2 regions of the Xanthobacter cornucopiae genome follow, and region 2 is predicted to be linked to the other one. Evidence: riboswitches for the same ligand, from Rfam matches in the RefSeq annotation. Region 2 holds a riboswitch; the other holds the start of a gene.
The links. A riboswitch is a leader RNA that binds a small molecule or an ion and turns the genes downstream of it on or off. The one in region 2 is predicted to bind cobalamin.

Region 1: linked by a shared signal. The riboswitch ahead of V5F53_RS12700 (TonB-dependent receptor plug domain-containing protein) and the one ahead of V5F53_RS20835 (energy-coupling factor ABC transporter permease) in region 2 are both predicted to bind cobalamin.

The regions. Positions count from the first base shown of each region.
Region 1 covers NZ_CM195531.1:2,880,416-2,887,708, forward strand. The annotation lists gene bioB (biotin synthase BioB) at 1-328, opposite strand, end outside; gene V5F53_RS12690 (WYL domain-containing protein) at 517-1,329, shown strand; gene V5F53_RS12695 (hypothetical protein) at 1,433-1,858, shown strand; cobalamin riboswitch at 1,942-2,146, shown strand; gene V5F53_RS12700 (TonB-dependent receptor plug domain-containing protein) at 2,270-4,294, shown strand; gene V5F53_RS12705 (ABC transporter substrate-binding protein) at 4,306-5,286, shown strand; gene V5F53_RS12710 (FecCD family ABC transporter permease) at 5,286-6,305, shown strand; gene V5F53_RS12715 (ABC transporter ATP-binding protein) at 6,317-7,087, shown strand; gene V5F53_RS12720 (universal stress protein) at 7,163-7,293, opposite strand, start outside.
Region 2 covers NZ_CM195531.1:4,736,052-4,743,344, forward strand. The annotation lists gene V5F53_RS20825 (outer membrane protein) at 1-1,183, opposite strand, end outside; gene V5F53_RS20830 (helix-turn-helix transcriptional regulator) at 1,547-2,323, shown strand; cobalamin riboswitch at 2,384-2,598, shown strand; gene V5F53_RS20835 (energy-coupling factor ABC transporter permease) at 2,636-3,307, shown strand; gene V5F53_RS20840 (cobyrinic acid a,c-diamide synthase CobB) at 3,502-4,815, opposite strand; gene cobA (uroporphyrinogen-III C-methyltransferase) at 4,812-5,672, opposite strand; gene cobM (precorrin-4 C(11)-methyltransferase) at 5,669-6,496, opposite strand; gene V5F53_RS20855 (cobalamin biosynthesis protein) at 6,493-6,903, opposite strand; gene cbiE (precorrin-6y C5,15-methyltransferase (decarboxylating) subunit CbiE) at 6,900-7,293, opposite strand, start outside.

The DNA.
Region 1 (7,293 bases), 1.9 Mb from region 2:
GGGTGGCGCCGGCGTCGCGGGCCTTCTTCGCCTCGGCGAGCACCCGCTCGACCTCCATCAGCTTGGAGGCGGACAGCTCGGCGTCGTTGCGGGCGGACTGGCTGCAATAGCCGCAATCCTCCGGGCAGCCGCCGGTCTTGATGGACAGAAGGCGGCTCAACTGCACCGCATTGGGGTCGAAATGGGCGCGGTGGACGCTCTGAGCCTGGAACAGGAGGTCGTTGAACGGCGCGCGATAGAGGGCAAGCGCCTCGTCCCGGGTCCAGCTCCGGCGCGAAGCCTCAGCCCTGGAAGCCACCCCGTCCTCGATTGTCACGGCGACCGACATGTCCACTCCCGCACGTTTCTCAAGCCCTGCCCCGGCGCGGATGCGTCCATCCGGCGCGGGAAGGGCGGACCTTAGCCAATGACGGCCGCTCAGGGAATAGGCAGATGCCGGCGCGAATCCTTAACAGTTCCCCCTTTGTCCGCGCCGCGGCATGGGTTACCAATGGAGCGACCCGGGATCGCCGCCACATGAACGCCATCACCTCGCTCAAGTCGTTCTTCATCGACCGCGTCGCCGCCCTCGGCGCGCCGCTCTATGCCAACGCCGGGCAGATCGCCCTGCCCGCCGACGATCCCCACGACGAGATCGCCGACCACGCGCGCGAGCACGACCCCGCCGAGGGCCAGTCCTTCGTCATCGACTATGTGGACCACGCCGGCCACGTCAGCCATCGCCGCATCTCGGTGTGGGCGATCCAGCGCAATGTGGAGGGCATCCCCATCCTCGTCGCCAAATGCCACGAGCGGCAGGCCGCCCGCGCCTTCCGGGTGGACCGCATCCGCGCCGTCACCGATTTCGACGGCACCCGGCGCGAACCGCTCAGCCGCTTTTTCTTCGAGACCTTCGGCTTCACCTGGCCCAGGGACGCCATCATCGTGCCCGGCGAGGACCCCTCCGAAGCCCGCTGGGACCGCATCCGCACCCTCATCAACCGCTCCGGCGTGGTGCTGCTGCTGGCCCTCGCCCTGGCGGACGGCGAGCTGGGCGCGGCCGAGACCGAGGAAATCCGGTTCTTCTGCGAGACCGCCTGCGGCCGCGCCGGCCTCGACCTGACCGGTGCCGAGCGCGAGCGGCTCGCCGCCTATCTCGGCCGCCTGCGCCCCACGGCGGAGAGCGTCGACGCCGCCCTCGACGTGCTCATGGAGGCGGAACGGCCCGCCATCGCCGACCTGCTGAAAGCCGGCCTCAAGGTGATCGCCGCCGACGGCGTGCTCAAGGACGACGAGGCGATGATGCTCGACAGCTTCTGCATCACCCTCACCGGCCAAAGCCTGCTTTAGGCCGTGTCGCCGGTGGGGCGGTCCTGGCACCGGCGTGCGGCGTGCGGCACCAAATGGCTGCGCCCGCGTTGTCCTCCCGGATGCCACGAGAGAGGACCCCCGCATGAGCCTCACCGATCCGCGCCCGCTGGCGCTGGCCGTTCTCCTGCTGGCCGCGGTGCCGGCCCCGGCGGCGACCGGCACCGCGCCCGGCGCCGGGCCGAGCGCGCCGGCCGATCTGCTGCCACCCCCCGGCGCGGCGGCGCCGCCGCCAGCCGAGCCGACCCCCGAGGCCCGGCGGGCGGAGGCCTGCAAGGCCCATGCGCTGGCGCGCCTGAAGACCCGCTCGCCGGCCATCGCCGACATCTTCATCGACATGGACGGGCTGACCGTGGCCGCCGCCGACATGAAGGTGGGCGGAGCCCACATCACCTCCGTGCTCATGGGCGAGGCCTATATCCAGCGCGACCGCAGCGACAAGGTGCATCGCTTCCTCTGCCTGACCGGCACCGACGACACGGTGCTGCTGACCTTCTTCACCGAGCAGTGAGACCGGCCGGCCACGGGGGGGGAAACGCCGATGACGACCAAGGTGGGGCAACCGGAAGGCATTGACGGGGCCACGCCGGCTCGCCTAGTTTGCGGCCAGACGGTATTCCTCCCAGAGGAATCAAGAGGGAATGCGGTGCGGGCGCCTGGCGCGCCCCATGCCGCGGCTGCCCCCGCAACTGTAAGCGGCGAGTCCCTCGCCAATCGCCACTGGGCACTCGGGGCCTGGGAAGGCGGCGAAGGACAAGGACCCGCGAGCCAGGAGACCTGCCGTCGAACCGTGGTCACACGCGGGCTCATCGGGCGGGGTGTTCCGGTGGCGGGATGATTTGCGGGAACGGCCTTCGCGCCGGTGACGTGGAAGATCCCTCGTTCGCGGTGACGTGCCACAGGCGTCCCGCCCGAGGTCCGCATGCCATTCGCTTTGCCGTCCACCCGTCGCCCCCGCGTTCCGCTCTCCCTTTCGGCCAGCCTCCTGGCCCTGCTCGCCGCGGCTCCCGCCCTGGCCCAGACCGCCCAGCCGCCGGCGGCGCAGGCCGCCCCGGCCGCCGACGCCAGCCAGATCGACCTGCCAGACGTGGTGGTGAGCGCCACGCTCACGCCCCTGCCGGAGAAGGAGGTGGCCAGCTCCGTCACCGTCATCACCGCCACGGAGCTTGAGGAGACCCAGCGGCGCAGCGTGCCCGAGGCGCTCGAATCGGCGCCCGGCCTCAATGTGGTGCAGACCGGCGGGCCCGGCGGCACCACCGCGATCTTCATGCGCGGCACCAACGCCAACCACACCAAGATCCTGCTGGACGGCATCGACCTGGGCGATCCCTCCGCCGCCGCCGGCGCCTTCAACCTCGGCACCCTCTACACCAACGACTTCGCCCGCATGGAGGTGCTGCGCGGCCCGCAAAGCGGCCTCTACGGCTCCGACGCCATCGGCGGCGTGGTGTCCATGACCACCGCCCGCGGCGAGGGCCCGGCCAAGGCGTCCGGCTATGTGGAGGCCGGCGCGCTCGGCACCTTCAACCAGGTCGCCAGCCTCTCCGGTGGCTTCAACGCCATCGGTTATGCCCTCAATGTCGGCCATTTCGCCTCGACGTCGATCCCGGTGACGCCGGCCGACATCGTGCCGTTCGGCAGCCCGGTCAACGCCAATGCCAGCGACAACTGGACCTATTCCGGCCGCCTCGACATCGACCTGAGCGACAGCTTCACCTTGAACCTGGTGGGCCGCTACATCGAGACGAGGCTCGCCTACACCTCCGACCTCTACGACTACGCCACCTTCACCGGCTATCCGGCGCCGCTGCAGGACACCGCCTATGGCCAGTATTTCATCGGCAAGGCCGAGGGTCTCTGGCGGGCGCTCGACGACCGGCTGGTGAGCACCTTCGGCGTGTCCGCCATCGACTACAGCAACGACAACGCCAGTCCCTACCCCTCCTATGTCAGCGCCTATGACGGCGACCGGCAGACCTATTACTGGCGCTCCAACTACACCTTCCTGCCCGGCCAAAGCGTCATGCTCGGGCTGGAGCGCTACAACGAGGGCATGACCAGCTCGTCCGCATGGTCATCCATGGACGCCACCACCGGAGACACCGCAGGCTACCTGCAGCTCCAGTCGGCGCTGGGCGAGCGCTTCTTCATGGCCGCCAACGTGCGCTATGACAGCAATGACGATTTCGGCGACCACACCACCTGGCGCCTCGCCCCCGCGCTGCTGTTCCCGGAAACCGGCACCAAGCTGAAGGCCACCTACGGCACCGCCTTCAAGGCGCCGACCCTCTACCAGCTCTACGCGCCCCTCTACGGCAACCCCGACCTGCAGCCGGAGGAGAGCGACGGGTGGGACGCCGGCTTCGAGCAGACCTTGTGGAACGAACGCGTCGGCTTCGGCGCCACCTATTTCCACAATGACATCACCAACCTGATCGTCACCACCTACAACGCCGCCAGCTTCACCTACAATTACGAGAACCTGTCGAGCGCCACCAGCCAGGGCGTCGAGGCCTTCCTGGCGGTGAAGCTCACCGACCGGCTGTCGGTGCGCACCGACTACACCTACACCAGCACCATCGGCTATTTCCCGGCGGGGGCCTCGTTCGGCGTGAGCTGCGAGCCGCGTGACGCCACGTCCTGCTATCCCCTGCGCCGGCCCAACAACAAGGTCTCGGTGGCGGTCAACTGGCAGCCGGTGGACCCGCTCACCCTCACCGCAACGCTGGTCTATCTCTCCGACTGGTGGGACGTGGACCGCACCACCTTCGCCGTGGTGCGCCAGCCCGGCTACACCATCTTCAACGTGGCCGCGAACTACACCGTCAACAGCAACGTCATGGTGTTCGGGCGCATCGACAACCTGTTCGACGAAACCTATGAAAACCCCAATGGCTGGCTGGCGCCGGGGTTCGGCGCCTATGCCGGCCTGAAGCTGACCTACTGAGGCCCCACGCCGTGACGCGCGCCCCCGCCCCGAAGCCCGCCGCCCCTGCCCGGGACCGGGGACGGGCGCGCGCCCGCCTTGCCGCCACGCTGCTGCTGGCGGCAAGCGCTTGGCCGGCCGCCGCCGCGGAGGCGGAGCGGACCGCTCCGCAGAGGGAACAGGGCGCCGGGCCGGTGGCGCGGGCCACCCCGCCCCGGCGCATCGTCTCGCTCAACCTGTGCGCCGACGAGCTGGTGCTGCGGCTCGCGCCAAAAGGCGCGGTCGTTTCGGTCACCACCCTGGCCGGCGACCCGGTGAGCTCCACCGTCGTCGATCTCGCCGCCGGCCTTCCCACCAACCGCGGCCTGGCGGAAGAAGTGGTGCCGCTGGCGCCGGATCTCGTCATCGCCGGCGCCTTCACCACCCGCAACACCGTGAGCCTGCTCCAGCGCTTCGGCATCGAGGTGATGGAAATGACCATTCCCAACAGCCTGGACGAGGCCTATGCGCAGATCCGCGCCATCGCCGAGCGCCTCGGTGTGCCGGAAAAGGGCGAGGCCATGCTGCGCGAGATCGAGGCCGCCATCGCCGCCGCCCCGCCGCCCCCCGGCCCGCGGCCGCGGGCGGTGGTGATGCGCCCCAACGGCTTCACCGTGGGGCGCGACAGCCTGCCCGACGATTTGATGCGCCGCGCCGGGCTCGACAACATGGCGGCGCGCCTGTCCCCGGACAAGCTTGGCCAGCTGTCGCTGGAGGAGATCATCACCGCCCGCCCCGACGTGCTGGTGGTGGACGACGAACCGGATGCCCCGCCCTCCCTCGCCCGCGAGCTCATGCGCCATCCCGCCGTGGCCGAGGCCGTGGCAGGCGGCCACATCGCCCCCATGCCGCTGCGGCTGTGGGCCTGTGTCGGGCCGCAGCTCGCCGAGGCCTTCGCGCGCCTGTCGGCCGCCGCCCGCGCCGCCGCTGGCGACGCCGTCGCCACCGCGCCGGCCATGACCCGGACCCGCTGATGGCGCGCGCCCTCGCCGCGCGCGGCACCCCGCCCGTGCCCTGGCTGGTGGGGCTGCTGGCCGCCCTCACCCTGGTGCTGTTCGCCCTGTCCCTCGCCATCGGCTATGCCCCCATCGACTGGAACGCGGCAGTGGACGACATCGTGGCCGGCCGGCGCGGGCTCGACGCCCTGGTGCTGGTGGAGCTGCGCCTGCCGCGGGCCCTGCTCGGCGTCCTGGTGGGCTTCAGCCTGGGCCTCACCGGCGCCGCGCTGCAGGGGCTGATGCGCAATCCGCTGGCCGACCCGGGCGTGGTGGGGGTTTCGGGCGCGGCGGCGCTGGGAGCGGTCACCGCATTCTATTTCGGGGCGGCAGCCCTGCTGTCCCTGGCGCTGCCGCTCGGTGGCCTCGTCGGCGCCGGCCTGGCCACCACGATGCTGCTGCTGCTGGCCCGGCGCGGCGCCTCCACCACGGCGCTGATCCTGGCCGGCGTCGCCCTCAACAGCCTGGCCGGGGCGCTGACCGCGCTGGCGCTCAACCTGTCGCCCAGCCCCTACGCGACGCTGGAAATCGTGTTCTGGCTCATGGGCTCGCTGGCCGACCGCAGCCTGCAGCACGTCGCGCTGGCGGTGCCGTTCATCGTCGTCGGCGCGGCGCTGGTGCTTGCCACCGGGCGCGGGCTCGATGCCCTCACACTCGGGGAGGAAACGGCGGAGAGCCTGGGCTTCTCGCTGCCCCGGCTGCGGCTCGCCGTCATCGCCGGAACCGCGGCCATGGTGGGGGCCTCGGTGGCGGTGTCGGGCGCCATCGGCTTCGTCGGGCTGGTGGTGCCGCACCTGCTGCGGCCCCTGGTGGGCCACCGGCCGGGCCGCCTGCTGCTGGTGAGCGCGCTGGCGGGCGCCGCCCTCACCCTCGGCGCCGACGTGCTGGTGCGCCTCATCCCCACCCGGCCCGAGCTGAAGCTGGGGGTGGTGACGGCCCTCATCGGCGCCCCCTTCTTCCTGCTGCTGCTGCGCCGGCTGGGCGGCGAGGCCGAATGATGCAACCAGGGCTGACCCTCGCCGCCACCGGCCTGCGCGTGACGCGCGGCGCGCGCACCGTGCTCCACGACGTGGACCTCACCGCCCGCCCCGGCGAGTTGCTGGGGCTGCTCGGGCCCAATGGCGCCGGCAAGACCACCCTGCTGCGGGTGCTCGCCCACCTCCAGGACACCGCCGCCGGACAGGTGCTCTACGATGGCACGGCGGCCGCGACGCTGGGGCGGCGGGCGCTCGGGCGCACCCTGGCCTACCTCGCCCAGGGCGGACGCATCCACTGGCCCATGCCGGTGGAGCAGGTGGTGATGCTGGGGCGCCTGCCGCACGACGCCAGCCCGGCGGCGGACGCGGCGGCGGTGGCGCGCGCCATGGCCGCCGCCGACGTGAGCGCCTTCGCCGCCCGCCCGGCCGGCAGCCTCTCCGGCGGCGAGAAAATGCGGGTGCTGCTGGCCCGCGCGCTGGCGGTGGAGGGGCGGGCGCTGCTCGCCGACGAACCGGTGGCTGCGCTCGATCCCTATCACCAGCTGCATGTGATGGATGTGCTGCGCCAACAGGCGCGGGCCGGGCTCACCGTGGTGGTGGTGCTGCACGACCTGACCCTGGCGACCCGCTTCTGCGACCGCGTCGCGCTGCTGCGCGACGGCCGCCTGATCGCCTGCGGCAGCCCCGGCGAGGTGATGACGCCGGAGCGGCTGGAGGCGGCCTATGGGGTGCATGTGGAAAGCGGCGAGCGCCACGGCGAGCGCTTCATCCTGCCCTGGTCGCGTCGCGCGCCGACGGCTTGAGCGGGACCCGTTGCTTGAGCGGCCGCCGCGCGCCGGAACGGGCCGCCCGCACGGGCCGCCCGCCGCCGGGGGCGCTCAGTGCGCCATCAGCACCGGCACGGTCATGGAAGCGAGGATGTCGCGGGTGACGCCGCCCAGCACCATCTCCTTCAGGCGCGAGTGGCCGTAGCCGCCCATCACCACCAGGTCGGCGCCCTGGTCGGACA
Region 2 (7,293 bases):
TGCCGGCGACGACGCTGGGGCCCCACTGATAATTGTAGCCGACCTGGACGCCGCCGATGAAGCCCGAGGGGCTGAGGCTCGCCGCGCCCGAATTGGCCAAGGCGGTGAAGCCGGCGGGGGTGCCCCAGTACGGGTCGGTGGCGATGGCGTCGGCCACCGGGAAGGCCAGGGTGTCGGCGGTGCCGGAGGTGCCCCAGCCGTAGCCGGCGTTCAGGCCGGCGTAGAGGCCGTTCCAGCCGGCGGGCGCGGCTTCAGCAGCGCTGGTGGCGGCAGGGCCGGCATTGAAGTGGTAGTTGACGCCGGCGCGCAGGATGAAGCCGTCATAGCTGACTGTGGTCACCGGCGTGTTGGCGAACAGCACCGCGCCGGGGACGCCGCCCGCGAGGTTGGCGCCGTCGGGGTCGGTGGCGCCGACCGGGCTCGAGGCGAAGCTGGACGAGCCGAGATTGTAATAGAGCGCTTCGGCCTTCACGCTCCAGCCGGGGGTGACCAGCCATTCGGCGCCGCCGCCGATGGTCCAGCCGACGCGCGTGCTCGAGGCCGCGCCGCTGCCGCCGAAGGTGGGGAAATAGCCCGGGAGGTCGTCCGCGAACGACACCGTGTTGATGGACCGCGCGGTGACGCCGCCATAGGCGAGACCGCCGGTGGCGTAGAGCAGCACGTCGGGCGTCACCAGGTAGCCGAGGCGGGCGCGCACCGTGCCGAACCAGTCGATGCCGGCGGTGACGGTGCCGGCCCCGGCGGCGGTGTCGACGAGGCCGGAGAGGTCGGGGCCGTACTGGGCGATGCCGGCGTAGCCGCCGGTGCCACGGATCGCCGAGCCCTGCAGGTCCGCCTCGATGCCGAGCACGACGCTCGCGCCCCATTGGTAGTTGTAGCCGGCCTGGGCGCCGCCGATCATGCCGGACTGGCCGAGGCTCGCCGTGCCGGAATTCGCCGCGGCGGTGAAGCCGGCCGGGGTGCCCCACAGCGGGTCGCCGGCGATGTTGTCGACCAGAGGAAGGCCCAGCGTGTCGGCGCTGCCGGAGGTGCCCCAGCCGAAGCCGACGTTCACGCCCGCATAAAAGCCGGTCCAGGCGGGTGGCGCCGCCGGTGTCGCCTTGGTGACGGACAGATCAGCCGCGTAGGCCGGGCCGGCGGCGAGAGCGACCGCGAACGTATTGAGCAGTAGTGTCTTTCTCATTGCTTGGCCCCCGCCGGATCGAAGAAATTCGCTTTTCCCTACGCTAGGTCGCCCTGATGATACAATCAAATTCAGCCCGCATCCTCTAATTAGAGGGGGGTTGATATTCTTTATCTCCCCTCTGCATACTTGCGCTCGGCTGCTCAAAGTTGCAGGCATTGCAGGCGCACGGGCCTGAATGTTTGCGGCGGTATCTGGGAACGTCACTCGGCTGGCCTGGATCGCCCGGCGGGGTGGCACGCGAACCGCCACGCGGGTTGTGGCTGTGTCGGGGGATACGGCGGTCCGGGCGGCATGCCCTGTTGCATGACGCCGGTGGCGCGGTACACAGAGGTGGCGCCGTTCTCCAACCCGCGACCCACCATGGACCCCGATCGCCAGGAACATATTCATCGCCTGTGGGATGACTTGTCGGATTTCGAAGCCAGCCAGTGGACGCAGGCGGCCGCGCACCTGATGCAGGTGCTGGGCGATGCGGTGCAGGCGGCCAACGCCACCTGGGCCGGCGCCATCCGCGTGTGCGGGAGCGCGCCCGACGATCCGCTTCAAGGCTGGCGGGTTTCCGCCATGCAGGCCCTGCGGCCGGTGGCCCCCTATCCGGACGAGGGACATTTCAAGGAGATCCTGCGCATCTGGGAGCGGCGGGAGATCGATCCCTCCTTCCTGCTGCCGCTGCGCAATGTCGGCACCTTCAGAACCTATGCGTTCCGCCGCGACCTGCCGCCGGACTGGTTCGAAACCCCGTTCTTCCAGCGCCACTACGGCGCCGTCGGCACCCAGGACGCGGTGTTCGTCGCCTTCCCGCTCAACCAGGATTGCGAATCGCATTTCGGCTTCTACGGCGGGCGTGCCTTCACCGGACAGGAGATCGCCGACGTCGCCTATGCGCTGCGGGGGATCAAGTGGTTTCATCGCCACCTGATGCTCGGCAACGGCCTGCTGATGGCGTCCCTGCCGCTCACGCCCACGGAACGCCGGGTGCTGCAGCTCCTGCTCACCAAGGCCTCGGAAAAGGAGATCAGCCGCCAGGTGGACATGGCCCTCTCCACCGCCCACCAGCACGTCACGCGGATCTTCCGCAAGTTCGGCGTGCGCAGCCGCGCGGAGCTGATGAGCCTGTGGCTGAACCGGGCCGGCTGAGCGCTCTGCGCCCGCGCCGGACATGGTGGGGAATCGCTTGACAGGTGCGGCCGCTTAGCCCCTCCTGTCCAGGCGCATGGTATCCGGGCCCTCGGCCCGGATTGAAACGGGAACGGGGAGAGGCGATGTCGCCCGAGCCCCGACCGCCCCCGCGACTGTGAGCGGCGAGCGACCTTCCACCACGTCACTGGCGTGTGCCTCGGCACGCCCCGGGAAGACGGAAGGCTTGGCTTTGACCCGCGAGTCAGGAGACCGGCCCTGCGCTTGGACCCAACCTCGCGCCGTCGGGTGAGACGGCTCAGGAGACTTGTCATGCATATCGAACCCGGCCTCGTGGACGGCGGGAAGATCTGGTTGAGCTATGCCACGGCCCTTGGTGCCGGTGGCTATGCCCTTAAGCTCGCGGTGGAGTCGGTGCGCGCGCGTGGCCTGGTCTCGCTCGCGGCCCGCAGTCTTGTCACCACCGCCCTGGTCTTCAGCTTCTTTGAAGTGCTGCCCCATCATCCGGTGGGCGTTTCCGAGGTGCATCTCATCCTCGGCTCCACCTTGTTCCTCGTCTTCGGCGCGGCGCCGGCGGCCATGGGCCTGGCGGCGGGCCTGCTGATCCAGGGGCTGTTCTTTGCGCCGTTCGACCTGCCGCAATACGGCATGAACGTCACCACCCTGCTGGTGCCGCTGTTCGGCGTGGCGGCGGTGGCCCGGCGCGTGGTCGCCCCCGGCACCCCCTATGTGGAACTGAAGTATCGTCAGGCGCTGGCGCTCTCCACCACCTACCAGGCCGGCATCGTCGCCTGGGTCGGGTTCTGGGCGCTCTACGGCCAGGGCTTTGGCGCGGCGTCCGAAATCGCCGCGTTCGGCGCCGCCTACATGCTGGTGATCCTGGTGGAGCCGCTGGTGGACCTCGCGGTTCTGGGCGCCGCCAAGGCGCTCGCCGGCCTGCGCGGCAGCCCGCTGCTGGAACGCCGCCTGTATGACGCCGCCTGACCCCGGCGCCGGAACCTCGGCATGATGCACGCGGCAGGCTCCGGCCTGCCGCGTTTTTCTTTGCCGCGCGAGGATTGGCGTAGGGGAAGCGCCGCGTCCCGGAGTGGACAGAGGCCGGCGCCCCGGCCTCGCCGCGGCGCGCCCTGGTCCCTGGTCCCCGGCTCTTGGTCGGCCCTTGCCGCGGGCGATCTGGGTCAGGCGGCGCAGATGGCGTGGAAGAAGCTGCCGGAGACCTGGCCCACCCGATGGCCGGCGGGCCCCAGCTCCTGTCCCTCGGCATCGGTGACGGTGGCGAAGGCGGCGTCCGGCGCGGCGTCCGCGTGGGTGATGGAGGCGTAGTGGAACTCGTGGCCCACCAGCCGGGTTCCCGCCGGCCCCAGCGCTCCGTCATGGACAAGCCGGGCCACCCTGTAGCCGAGGTGGAGGCGCCGCCGGGCATAGCTGGTGGCCACCGGCAGCAGGCCGGCCATGGCGTGGCTGACGCCCTCTGCGTCCTCCAGGTGGGTGCCCAGGACCATGTAGCCGCCGCATTCGCCGTGGATCGGGCCGGCGAAGCCGCGCAGCCCATCGAGGAAGCGCGTGGCGGCGGCGAGCCGGCCGGCGTGCAGCTCGGGATAGCCGCCGGGCAGCCAGCAGCAGTCGCAATCCGGGGGCGGCGGCTCGTCCGCCAGCGGTGAGAACGGGTGGATCTGCGCCCCCTGGCGGCGCCAGCTGGCGAGCACATGGGCATAGACGAACGAGAAGGCCGCGTCCTCGGCCAGGGCGATGCGCTGGCCCGGCGGCGGCAGCGCCGGCGCAGCGGCGGCCGCCACCGGCGCGCTGCGGGCCAGGGCGCGGACGCGGGGCAGGTCGAAGCCTTCGGCGCAGACGTCCGCCAGGCGGTCGAGCCGGGCCTCGAGGTCCGCCGTCTCGCTGGCCTGGACCAGGCCCAGGTGGCGTTCCGGCAGCAGCAGGGCCCGGTCGCGGCCCACCACCCCCAGCACCGGCAGGCCGACCCGCGCCAGCCCGTCTTCCACCAGCCGGCGATGCCGGTCGCTCGCCACATTGTTGAGGATGACGCCGGCGAGGGTGAGGCGCGGGTCGTAGCGGGCGCAGCCCAGCGCCACCGCCGCGGCCGACTGGGCATGGCCGGAGACGTCCAGCACCAGCAGCACCGGCCAGCCGAACACGGCGGCCACATCGGCCGAGGCGCCGGTGCGGCCGGCCGCGCCGCGCACGCCGTCGAACAGGCCCATGGAGCCCTCGGCCACCACCAGCTCGGCGCCCTCGGTGCTGGTGGCGAGCAGGCGCGCCATCACCGCCGGCGCCATGGCGAAGCTGTCGAGATTGACCGAGGGGCGCCCGGTGGCGGCGGCGTGGAAGGCGGTGTCGATATAGTCGGGGCCGCACTTGGCCCCCTGCACCCGCACCCCGTCGCGGGCCAGCGCCCGCTGCAGGCCGAGTGTCACCGTGCTCTTGCCCGAGCCGGAGCGGGGGGCGGCGATGAGCAGGCCGGGAGGAAGCATCATGTCGCCGGCCCCGCCGTGTCGCGGATGAGGTGGCGCGCCAGCGGCCGGCGCAGGGCGGCGATGGCCCCCACGGCGATGATGCACGGCGAGCGCAGCGCCCCCGCCGCCGCGCGGCGCGGCAGGTCGGCGAGGGGGGCTTCCGTTACATCCTCGTCGGCGGTGGTGACGGCATGGACGGCGAGGGCGGGCGTGTCCGGCGCCAGCCCGCCGGCGAGCAGCCCTGCGACGATGGCGGGCAGGCGCGCCACCGCCATGTAGAGCACCACCGGCATGCCCGCCATCGCCGCCTGGGCGAGGCGGGTGAAGTCGAGGGCGCCGTCGTCGGCGCCGTGGCCGGTGGCCAGCACCACCGCATGGTTGGTGTCGCGGGTGGTGGCGGGCACACCGTGGAGGGCGAGGCCGGCGAGGCCGCTCGATACTCCGGGCACGATGCGGAAGCGGATGTCGGCCTCGGCCAGCGCCAGCGCCTCCTCGCCGCCGCGCCCGAACACGAATGGATCGCCGCCCTTCAGCCGCAACACGCGCTTGCCGGCGCGGGCGAGGGCGATCAGCCGCCCGGTGATGTCGGGCTGGGCGGCGGAGGGCTTGCCGCCGCGCTTTCCGGCGAACTCCAGCGCCGCTTCCGGCGATGCCAGGGCCAGGATGCGCGGGTCCACCAGCGCGTCGTGCACGATCACGTCGGCCTGGGCGAGGCCGTTCAGGGCGTTGAGGGTGAGCAGGCCCGGGTCGCCCGGCCCGGCCCCGGTGAGCCAGACCGTGCCCGGCTCGAACGCGGGAGACAGCCGGGCGAGCGCCATGGCCGGGGCGGCCGTAGAGGAGCGTTCGGAGGGGCCCGGGGTGGGGCTTTGAGATGTCATGGCGCCTCTCCGGTGGCGATGGTCGCGGCAGGGGTGGCCGCGTGGTCCGCCGGGGTGGCGGTGGGGCCGTGGCGTGGGCGGAAGCGGCGATCGTAGCCGGGGGCATAGAGGGCGCTGTCCGGCGCCGGGCCGCCGGACAGCGCCGGGCCCACGAAGATGGTGGCGGAGCGCTCCAGCCGGGCTTCGGCCACCCGTTCAGCCAGGGCGCCGAGCGGCGCGCGGATGATGCATTCCTCCGGCCAGGAGGCGCGGAACACCACGGCGGCGGGGCAGTCGGCGCCGTAGAAGGGCAGCAGGTCCGCTGCCACCTGGTCGATGACGTGGATCGACAGATGGATGGCGAGGGTGGCGCCGGTGGCGGCAAAGCCGGCCAGCGTCTCGCGCGCGGGCATGGGCGTGGCGCGGCCGGAGGTGCGGGTGAGCACCAGGGATTGCGCCCGCTCGGGCACCGTCAGTTCGGCGCCTAGCGCGGCGGCGGCGGCGGCGAAGGCCGGCACCCCGGGGGTGAGCGTGTAGGGAATGGCGAGGGCGTCGAGCCGGCGCATCTGCTCGCCGGCCGCGCTCCACACCGAGAGGTCGCCGGAGTGCAGCCGCGCCACCTCGATTCCCGCCGCATGGGCGCGGGCCATGTGGGCGATGATGGTGTCGAGGTCGAGCGGCGCGGTGTCGATGCGGGGCGTGCCCGGCGCGCACCAGGAGAGCATTTCGGGCGCCACCAGCGAGCCGGCGAACAGGCACAGGCCGCAGCGGGCGAGGAGATCGCGCCCGCGCACGGTGATGAGGTCGGCCGCGCCCGGCCCGGCACCGATGAAATGCACGCTCATGGTGAGGCCTCCCCGATGGTGGGCGTTCGCGCGACGCCGTGCGCCAGCGCGCAGGTGGCGCGCCCGGCCTGGAGGCGGGGCACCAGCAGGCGGGCGTCCCGCCCCGCCGCCGCCAGCGCCGCCGCTTCCGCCACCGAGCCGACGCCGTGGCGCGCCATCGCCCGTTCCGAATGGGTGACCACCTGGGCCGCCACCCGTGGCAGCTCGCCGGCGGCCACCGCCCGCACCGGCAGCCGCAGTCGCGCGGCGACCTCCCGCAGCGCCGGCAGGCGGGCGCGCAGGGCCACGGTGGCGAGGCAGTCCACCGCGCCGGCCTCCAGGCCGCCGGCCGCCAGCGCCTGTGCAAAAAGGGCGAGCAGCTCCTCGGCGGTGACGGCGCTGCTCATGCCGAAGCCGGCGGCGATCATGGCTTCACCACCCGCCATTGGGTGACCGGCATCGCCGGGCGCCAGCCGTGGAAGCTGCCCACCGGATCGAGCCGGGCGAGCGACAGGCGGCTCATTTCGCCGCCATGCGCGCGGAACAGGTCGGCGAGGCGGGCTTCCCCTTCCAGTGTCACCACATTGGCCACCAGGCGACCGCCCTTGGGCAGGGCTGCGAAGGCCGCCTCGAACACGCCGGCCGCGGTGAGGCCGCCGCCGATGAACACCGCGTCCGGCGGCGGCAGGCCCTGCAGCACCTCGGGCGCGGTGCCGCGCACCACGCTCAATCCCTCGGCGCCGAAGCGCTCGGCATTGCCCCGGATGCGGGCGGCGCGATCGCCCCGCAGTTCCACCGCCACGGCGGTGTTGGCGGGA